DNA from 2 places in the Geodermatophilus sp. SYSU D00700 genome. Region 2 is predicted to be linked to the other one. Evidence: riboswitches for the same ligand, from Rfam matches in the RefSeq annotation. Region 2 holds a riboswitch; the other holds the start of a gene.
What was found. Region 2 has a riboswitch for cyclic di-AMP ahead of ACI79V_RS01855 (aggregation-promoting factor C-terminal-like domain-containing protein). Riboswitches for the same ligand answer to the same signal wherever they lie in the genome.
Positions count from the first base shown of each region.

Region 1: it holds a riboswitch for cyclic di-AMP, as region 2 does, so the genes downstream of both, ACI79V_RS09695 (transglycosylase family protein) here and ACI79V_RS01855 (aggregation-promoting factor C-terminal-like domain-containing protein) in region 2, are expected to answer to the same signal.

Region 1 covers NZ_JBJGZA010000009.1:74,688-79,136, forward strand. The annotation lists gene ACI79V_RS09685 (o-succinylbenzoate synthase) at 1-629, shown strand, start outside; gene menD (2-succinyl-5-enolpyruvyl-6-hydroxy-3-cyclohexene-1-carboxylic-acid synthase) at 626-2,329, shown strand; cyclic di-AMP (ydaO/yuaA leader) riboswitch at 2,660-2,828, shown strand; gene ACI79V_RS09695 (transglycosylase family protein) at 2,833-3,945, shown strand; gene ACI79V_RS09700 (nucleotidyltransferase domain-containing protein) at 4,010-4,449, opposite strand, start outside.
Region 2 covers NZ_JBJGZA010000002.1:35,059-39,507, forward strand. The annotation lists gene ACI79V_RS01835 (cytochrome P450 family protein) at 1-91, shown strand, start outside; gene ACI79V_RS01840 (hypothetical protein) at 60-257, opposite strand; gene ACI79V_RS01845 (TcmI family type II polyketide cyclase) at 268-951, shown strand; gene ACI79V_RS01850 (VOC family protein) at 948-1,373, shown strand; cyclic di-AMP (ydaO/yuaA leader) riboswitch at 1,588-1,744, shown strand; gene ACI79V_RS01855 (aggregation-promoting factor C-terminal-like domain-containing protein) at 1,991-2,626, shown strand; gene ACI79V_RS01860 (alkene reductase) at 2,691-3,767, opposite strand; gene ACI79V_RS01865 (FAS1-like dehydratase domain-containing protein) at 3,840-4,449, shown strand, end outside.

The DNA.
Region 1 (4,449 bases), on a different contig from region 2:
AGCCCGGGCAGACGCCGGCCGACGACCTCGCCCGCGTGGAGGCCGTCCGCGACGCGCTCGGCCCGTCCGGCGCGCTCCGGGTCGACGCCAACGCCGCCTGGGACGTCGACACCGCGGCCGCCCGCATCCGGGAGCTCGACCGGGTCGGCCTCGAGTACGTCGAGCAGCCGTGCGCGACGCTCGACGAGCTGTGCGCGCTGCGCCGGCGGATCGACGTCCGGATCGCCGCCGACGAGGCCGTCCGGCGCGCCGGCGACCCGCTCGCGGTCGACCTGCGCGGGGCCTGCGACGTCGTCGTCCTCAAGGTGCAGCCGCTGGGCGGTGTGCGCGCGGCGCTGCGGGTCGCCGAGGCGCACGGGCTGCCGTGCGTCGTGTCCTCGGCCCTGGAGTCCTCGGTGGGCCTCGCGGCGGGCGTCGCGCTGGCCGCCGCGCTGCCCGAGCTGCCCTTCGCCTGCGGCCTGGCCACCGCAGCGCTGCTCGACGGCGACGTGAGCGGCGATCCGCTGGTGCCCGTCGACGGCGCGCTGCCGGTGCGGGCGGTGGTGCCCGACCGGCGGGCCGCCGTGGCCGCGCCGGACGACGTGACCGCCCGGTGGTCGGCGCGGCTCACCGCGGTGCTCGCCGCGTGAACCCCTCCACCGCGCTGGCCCGCGTGCTGGTCGACGAGCTGGTCCGCGGCGGGGTCCGCGACGCCGTCCTCGCCCCCGGCTCGCGCTCGGCCCCGGTCGCGCTCGCGCTCGCCGCCGCCGAGCGGGCCGGTGCCGTGCGGCTGCACGTGCGCATCGACGAGCGGACCGCCTCCTTCCTCGCCCTCGGCCTGGCGCGCGCCTCCGGCCGCCCGGTGCCGGTGCTCACCACCTCCGGGACGGCGACCGCGCATCTGCACGCCGCGGTGCTCGAGGCCGACGTCAGCGGCGTCCCGCTGCTCGCGCTCACCGCCGACCGGCCGCCGGAGCTGCGGTCCACCGGTGCCAACCAGACGATCGAGCAGCCCGGCCTCTACGGCGGCGCGGTGCGCTGGGCGGCCGACGTCGGGGTGCCCGAGGCCGGGCGGGAGGCCGCGCAGAACCGCTACTGGCGCTCGGTGGTGTCGCGGGCGCTGCTGTCGGCCACCGGCGCCTTGTCCGGCGACCCCGGCCCCGTGCAGCTGAACCTGTCCTTCCGGGACCCGCTGCTGCCCGACGGGGAGCCCGGCCCGCTCGATGGCCCGTGGGCCGGTCGCGCCGGCGGTGCCCCGTGGACGGCCGGGGCGCCCGCGCCCGTCCCGGCCGGTCCGGTCGGGGACGGGCCGCGCACCCTCGTGGTGGCCGGCGACGGACCACCCGCGGCCGGCCGGGCCTGGGCCGCCGGGGCCGCTGCTTCGGGCTGGCCGGTGGTCGCCGAGCCCAGCGGCGGCGCGTGGACCGGCGACGCCGTCCGCGGCGGGGCGCTGCTGCTCGGCGTCCCCGCCTGGCTGGACACGCACCGGCCCGAGCGGGTCGTGGTGGTCGGCCGGCCCACGCTGTCGCGGCCGGTGTCGGCGCTGCTCGCCGACCCGCGGGTGCGGGTCGAGACGGTCGCGGCGACCCCGCGCTGGCCCGACGCGGGCCGGTCGAGCGCGCTGGTCTCGCGGGCCGCCCCGCCCGCCGGGCCGCCGTCGGACCCCGGACGGGCCGGGGCGTGGACCGGGGCGTGGGCCGGGGCCTGGTCCGACGCCGCCGCCCGCGTCGGGACCGCCGTCGACGCGCTGCTCGACGCCGCGCCGGGCCTCACCGCCGCCCGCCTGGCCCGCGACGTCGTCGCCGCGCTGCCGGCCGGGGCGCTGCTGGTGCTCGGCTCCTCGACGCCGGTGCGCGACGTCGACCGCCTCGCCGTGCCGCGCGGCGACGTCGCCGTGCTGGCCAACCGCGGGGTGGCCGGCATCGACGGGACCGTCTCGACCGCGGTCGGGGCGGCGCTGGCGCACGGCGGCCCGACGGTGGCGCTCCTGGGCGACCTGACGTTCCTGCACGACCTGCAGGGCCTGCTCACCGGCGAGGGCGAGCCGCGTCCGGACCTCACGCTCGTCGTCCCGGACAACGACGGCGGCGGGATCTTCGCCCAGCTCGAGCCCGGCCGGGCGGCGTACGCGCGCGACTACCGGCGGGTGTTCGGGACGCCGCACGGGCGCGACCTGGCAGCGGTCGCGCAGGCGCTGGGCTGGACGGCGACGGCGGTCTCCTCGGCCGGCGAGCTGCCGGCCGCGCTGGCGGCGGGCGGGCCGCGGGTCGTCGTCGTCCGCACCGACCAGCGCGCCGAGGCCGACCTCGCCGTCGCGCTCCGGGACGCCGCCGCCCACGCCCTCGGCTGACCGGGCGGGACGGGCGGTGGAGGACCGGTCCGTCCCGTGGCGTCCATCACGAGCGACGTGCCCGCAGGGTCCCGGGGGGCCGGTCGCCGGGGCCGCGCCGGACCACGCGGACCGGGGGGCGAGTCGCCGGTGACCAGCGCGTTCCCCACTGCCGGCCCGCCGGCGCCGCAGGCGGTCGGTTGGTCACGGCAGCGTCACGCGCTACCCCACGTGTCCCCTCCTAATCGCAGTGTGACCGGCGACACAGCGACAGTTGCCATGACCGTAGGTAGCTTTTTGGCTGCGCTCAGCAGAACGGAGCGCGGCGCCGGTCCGCCAAACCCTGCCCACCGGTCGTCCACACCAACACCCAGGGCAGGGGTGGGGGACCCACTTCCGGCGCGCGACGGCCCACGGGGGCCGGACCCGAACGCGCCTCGGGGTGAAGCCGCGGACCGCGGCCGGGCACCGATCGCCCGAACCCGACAGCTCACCTCGCCGGCGGTGATCGGGAGATCATCACCATGCCCAAGCACCGCGCACCCCGCTACGTCCGCACCAAGAAGGTCATCGCCCGGGCCCCTGTCGCCGCCGGCGCCACCGTCGTCGGTCTCGGCGTCCTCAGCTCCCCGGCCTCCGCCTCCACCAGCCACGACTGGACCGACGTCGCCCAGTGCGAGTCCAGCGGCAACTGGAGCATCAACACCGGCAACGGCTACTACGGCGGCCTGCAGTTCAGCCAGTCCACCTGGGCCGGCTTCGGCGGCACCGAGCTCGCCGCCCGCGCCGACCTGGCCACCCCGGCCCAGCAGATCGAGATCGCCGAGCGCGTCCTCGAGGGCCAGGGCATCGGCGCCTGGCCGAGCTGCGGCAAGTACCTGACCGAGGGCACCACCGCGGCCGCCGCCGAGGCGCCCGCCGCCCCCGCTCCCGCCGCCGAGGCACCCGCCCCGGCCGCGGAGGCCGGTCACTCCCACGACCACGCCGACGACGCCGCCACCGAGGACTACACCGTCCGCTGGGGCGACACCGTGAAGGAGATCGCCGCCGCCCACCAGCAGGGCTGGCGCGAGCTCTACGAGCGCAACGTCGACGTCATCGGCAGCAACCCGAACCGGATCTACCCCGGTCAGGTGCTCGCCGTCAGCGGCGCGGCCCCGGCCCAGGCCGCTCCGGCCCCGGAGGCCCCCGCCGCGACCGCCTCCGCCGGCGAGTCCGCCCCCGCGCCCGCGGTGGCCCCGCTGGCCGAGGTCGCCCCGCAGGTCGCCTCCGCGATCGCGTCGATCACCAACAGCGCCGGCCCGGTCAAGGCGGTCGTGCAGGCCGCCGCGAACGCCGTCGTGAGCAACGTGCCGGGCGCCGCCGACATCACCCTCGGCGGTACGCGCGGGAGCGCGGTCGACCCGAACGGGCACCCGTCGGGCCTGGCGCTGGACTACATGGTCATGACCGACAACGCCCTCGGTGACGCCATCGCCCAGTACCACGTCGACCACTGGGACGAGCTCGGCGTCGAGTACGTCATCTGGGAGCAGCGGATCCTGACCTCGCCCGACGGCGCGTGGAAGGCGATGGCCGACCGCGGCAGCGTGACCGCGAACCACCACGACCACGTGCACGTGAACTACGTGGGCTGATCCTCACCCCCCGACGAGGGCCCCGGCCGCTGCCCAGCGGCCGGGGCCCTCGTCGTCGGACCGGTCAGCGGCCGCGAGCCGTCCAGTGGGCGAGGTACGAGCGGTGCAGCCACGCGTCCACCCAGGCGCGGTCGGGCGCGGCCGGCACCGCCGGGCTGTCGCGCAGCGCCAGCAGCCGGGCCTCGGCGTCGTCGACCGCGGCGACCACCTCGGCCAGCGGTACCTCGCCCCGGCGGATGCTCCGCAGGTACGTGCGGTGGGGCTCGGGCACCGGCAGGGTGATCCGGCCGGTCGTCAGCAACTCCACCCCCTGGATGCCCAGCCGCAGCGCGTGCATCGCGTACTTGACGTCGAACCCGTGCGCGGCGACGAGTCCAGGGCGGTTCGTGTGCGCGCCGGCTGCGCCGGTCATCGCCGCCCGCTGGCCCCTCAGGTAGCCGAGGAAGCGGTCGGCGGCCACGCGGGAGACGAACCGGTCGGCGTGCGCCACCAGGTCCGCGCCCG
Region 2 (4,449 bases):
GCTGCAGTGGCTGCCGGCGGCGTCGGCCTTCCGCGGGCTGCTCGAGCTCCCGCTGCGGTTCACCCCCACCCCTCTCCAAGGAGGCTCGTGATGACCCAGACCACGCCGCCCTCGACCCCGTCGGCCGACCCTGCAGCCGACGCGACGACGACACCCACCGAACCGCCCTGGGCGAACGACACGGTCGAGTTCACGAACACGTCCACGTCGCCGGCCAGCTGGAACTCGGCCACGTGGCGGCCGTTCCGCAACGTCATCGTCTGCCGGATGGTGCCTGGCAGCGAGGACAAGGTGGGACCGGTGTTCGCCTACTACGACCGGACCACCCGGCCGCAGGACATGGGCGTCGTCGGGCGGGTCCTGCTCTCCTACGAGGGCCTCTACCTGCACGTCATCGAGCGCAAGGAGGACCCGGAGGTCTCCGGCCAGCGCCGCGGCCTGCCGGCGTTCCAGGCGATCGCCGAGGCCATCGCACCGTACGTGACGCCCTACCCCAGCTACTGGCAGAACCCGTCGCACTCGGTGGCGAAGCACTTCTACAGCTGGGTGCCCGAGGGCGAGGTCTCCCCCGACCGGGAGATGACCGTCATCGTCCAGCGGATGCGGCCGGGCAGCGAGGAGGACATCGCCCGGGTGTTCGCCGCATCCGACGCGGGTGGCCTGCCCACGGAGACCGGCGTCACCGGCCGCTGGCTGTACTCCATGGAAGACGTATTCGTGCACCTCCTGGAGCAGGACCGGGCCAAGGCGGCGGCCGTGCGGCAGAACCACGAGTCCATGCGGCCGGCATTCGCCAAGGTCATGGAGGACCTGGCTCCCTACGTCAGCCCGTACAACCCCGAGACGTGGCAGACCCCGCGCGACTCGGTGGCCCGGGTCTTCCACCGCTGGACGGCTCCCGACTGGGCGCCCGGGGACCAGCTTCCCGCGCCCCGCGAGGGCACGTCATGAGCCTGCGCCGGTTCGCCAACCAGACCTACTTCGCCGACGACGTAGCCGCGGCCGTCGCCTGGTACACGGAGCTCCTGGGTACCGGGCCGGGCTTCACCAGGCCCGGCCCGGGCGGACGGCCCAGCTACGCGAAGTTCCGCATCGACGAGGGGACGTCACTGGCGATCGCCTCCCGCGCCTCCGCCCCTCCGGGCATGGCGCTGGAGACCGGCGGCGCGGTCGGCTACTGGGACGTCGACGACCTCGACGCCGTGCTCGAGCGGCTCACCGCGATGGGCGCGAAGGAGTACATCCCGCTCACGCCGCACGGGCCGATCGTCAGCGCCGCCGTCGTCGACCCGTTCGGCAACGTGGTCGGCATCTCCTCCGAGCGGCACCACGCAGCCGACCTCCCCGGGGACGGTGCCCGCCGACCCGGGTAGTCCGCACGCGATCGGACGCGGCCGCCGGGACCCGTGGTCCCGGCGGCCGCGGCGTGTCCGGAGGAGATTGGTCGCGCGGGGTGACCAGCCGTGCGCGGAGGGGACGTGGCGTCGGCCTGTCGCGCTCCGGTCGGCACCTCCGATTGTGACCATCCGGTCACGTCCTTAGCGTTTCGGCGTCCGGCCGGTCGTCTCGTCCCCGTCCGGGGGCCCCTGCCGGATGCCGCCGAGTCGCGCCCACCCCCGTGGGTGCGAGCCGGGGACCCACCTGCACCACCGGGGTGAGTCCCGCTCCCGGCCCTCCGGGAGCGGGTAGGGCACTCCCAGCCCGAACCCGTCAGCTCACCTGGTAGGCGGCCACGGGAGGACGGAGTACATCCGCGCCCTGGGGCCCCGAGCCCCCGCGCGCCCAGGTCCGGGACCGTCGCGCTCCCGCCTGCCCAGCCACTGCACGCAGCAGCCGTCGCACGCCCGCAGCCGGGCCCCTGGTCCGGCCGGTGCCGCGCGCCCGGCTGCCGACCCCTGCCCTCACGGGCCTCGGGGCCCACCGCATCCCGACCCACCCGGCGCCGTCCGGTGACGGCGTCCGGCGACCACACCTCCAGGAGGACGACCCGATGCATGCCCCCACCGACCTCGAGCACACCGCCGCCCAGGACACCCTCGTCGCCGCGCGACCGCGCCGCCGCGTCCTGCACCTGCTGACCGCCACGGGGGCGATGACCCTCGCCCTCACCTTCGGCGGGCAGGCGGTGGCCCAAGCCGACGACCACTGGGACTCCGGTGACCGCAGCTCCAGCTCCCAGTGGGGCGGCTGGGACGGTGACCGCGACGGTGGCTGGAACCAGGGCGACGGCGAGGCGGCGCCCGCCGCTCCCGCGGCGGCACCGGCTCCCGCGCCGGCCTCCGCACCCGCCCCGGCACCGGCTCCCGCGCCGGCCGCGGCACCCGCCGCCTCGGGCGAGGCGGCCTACAAGGACTACGCCCTGGCCCAGCTCGGCGGGAACGCCACCCAGTTCGGCTGCCTCGAGCAGCTCTGGGAGCGGGAGAGCGGCTGGAACCCGAACGCGCAGAACCCCAGCAGCACCGCCTACGGCATCGCCCAGTTCCTCGACTCCACCTGGGCGGGCACCGGCATCGCGAAGACGTCGGACCCGTACCGGCAGATCGACGCGGGGCTGGTCTACATCGAGAACCGGTACGGCAGCCCCTGCGCGGCCTGGAGCCACTTCCAGGCCAACAACTGGTACTGACCGACTGACCCGGGAGCCCCCTCCGGCCCGTCCGGTGGGGGCTCCCGGGTCGCCGCGCGGCGTCTCAGCTGGCGCGCAGTGTGGGGTAGTCGGTGTAGCCCTCGGCACCCGACGCGTAGAACAGGTGCGACCGGATCTCGTTCTCCGGGTGCTCCCCGGCCCAGCGCTCGACCAGGTCGGGGTTGGCGATCACCGCCCGGCCCACGGCGACGACGTCGGCGTGCGCGGCCTCGATGAGCGCCACCGCCTCCTCGCGGGTGGTGACGGCGCCGAAGCCGCTGTTGGCCATCAGCGGCGCGCCGGAGCGGCGGCGCAGCTCCTGGACCAGGTCGCCGGCGGGCTCCCGGTGCAGCACCGACAGGTAGGCCAGGCCGAGCGGACGCAGCCGGTCGAGCAGCGCGCCGTAGGTGGCGAGGACGTCGCCGCGGTCGGGCTCGAGGACGTCCTGGATGCCGTGCTCGGGCGAGATCCGCAGGCCCACGCGGCCGGCGCCGATCGCGTTGGCGACCGCGGTGACCACCTCGGCCACCAGGCGGGCCCGGTTCTCCGGCGAGCCGCCGTACTCGTCGTCGCGGACGTTGGACGACGGCGCCAGGAACTCGTGCAGCAGGTAGCCGTTGGCGCCGTGGACCTCCACGCCGTCCAGCCCGGCCTCCACGGCGCGCTCGGCGGCCCGCCGGAAGTCCCGGACGACGTCCCGGACCTCCTCGGTGGTCAGCGCGTGCGGCACCGGGTAGGGCTGCTTGCCCTTCTCGGTGTGGCCGGCGCCGTCGATCGCGATGGCGCTGGGGGCCACCACGCGGCGGCCGCCGTTGACGTCGGGGTGGGTGACCCGCCCGCCGTGCATGACCTGCAGGACGATCCGGCCGCCGCGGGCGTGCACCGCCTCGGCGACGCGGCGCCAGCCGGCCACCTGCTCGTCGGTGACGATGCCGGGCTGGCCGACGAAGGACTGCGACTCGTGGTTCGGGTAGGTGCCCTCGGTGACGACCAGGCCAACGCCGGCGCGCTGCGCGTAGTGCTCGACGACGAGGTCGCCGGGCACGCCCGAGGAGCCGGACCGCATCCGGGTCAGGGGCGCCATGGCCACGCGGTTGGCGAGCTCGAGGTCGCCGAGTTTCACGGGTGAGAACAGGTCCACGCCGGTTCCGACACCCGCACGGCCCGCGCCATTCCGGGGTGCGGGCGGCGTCACAGGCGGCACGATGACGCCGTGTCCTCCCTGACCGACGCCGTCGCGGGCTGGTCCCCGGGCCCGCTGACCGGCACCGCGGTGGTCGCGCCCGGGCCCGCGGCCGCCTTCGCCGCGCTGCTCGACCAGCCCGCCCCGCCGCTGGCCGACGGCGACCCGCTGCCGCCGGGCTGGCACGTGTTCACCTTCCTCGACCGGCCGGCCACCGCCGACCTCGGCGACGACGGCCACCCCCGCGCCGGGCACTTCCTCCCGCCGCTGCCGCACCGGCGCCGGATGATCGCCGGCGGGCGGCTCCAGGTCACCGCTCCGCTGCGGGTGGGGTCGGCGGTGGAGCGGACGTCGTCGCTGGCCCGCTGCGAGGTCAAGACCGGCCGGAGCGGGGAGATGCTGCTGGTCACCGTGCGCAGCGAGTACCGGGAGGACGGCGCGCTGCTGGTCACCGAGGAGCAGGACGTCGTCTACCGCTCCCAGGAGGCCGGCTCCTCCCCGGCCCCGGCGGGCGCCGGCTCCCCCGCCGACATCGGCGACCACGTGGTCGAGGTGCTGCCCGACCCGCCGCTGCTGTTCCGGTTCAGCGCACTCACCTACAACGCGCACCGCATCCACTACGACCAGCCCTACGCGACGC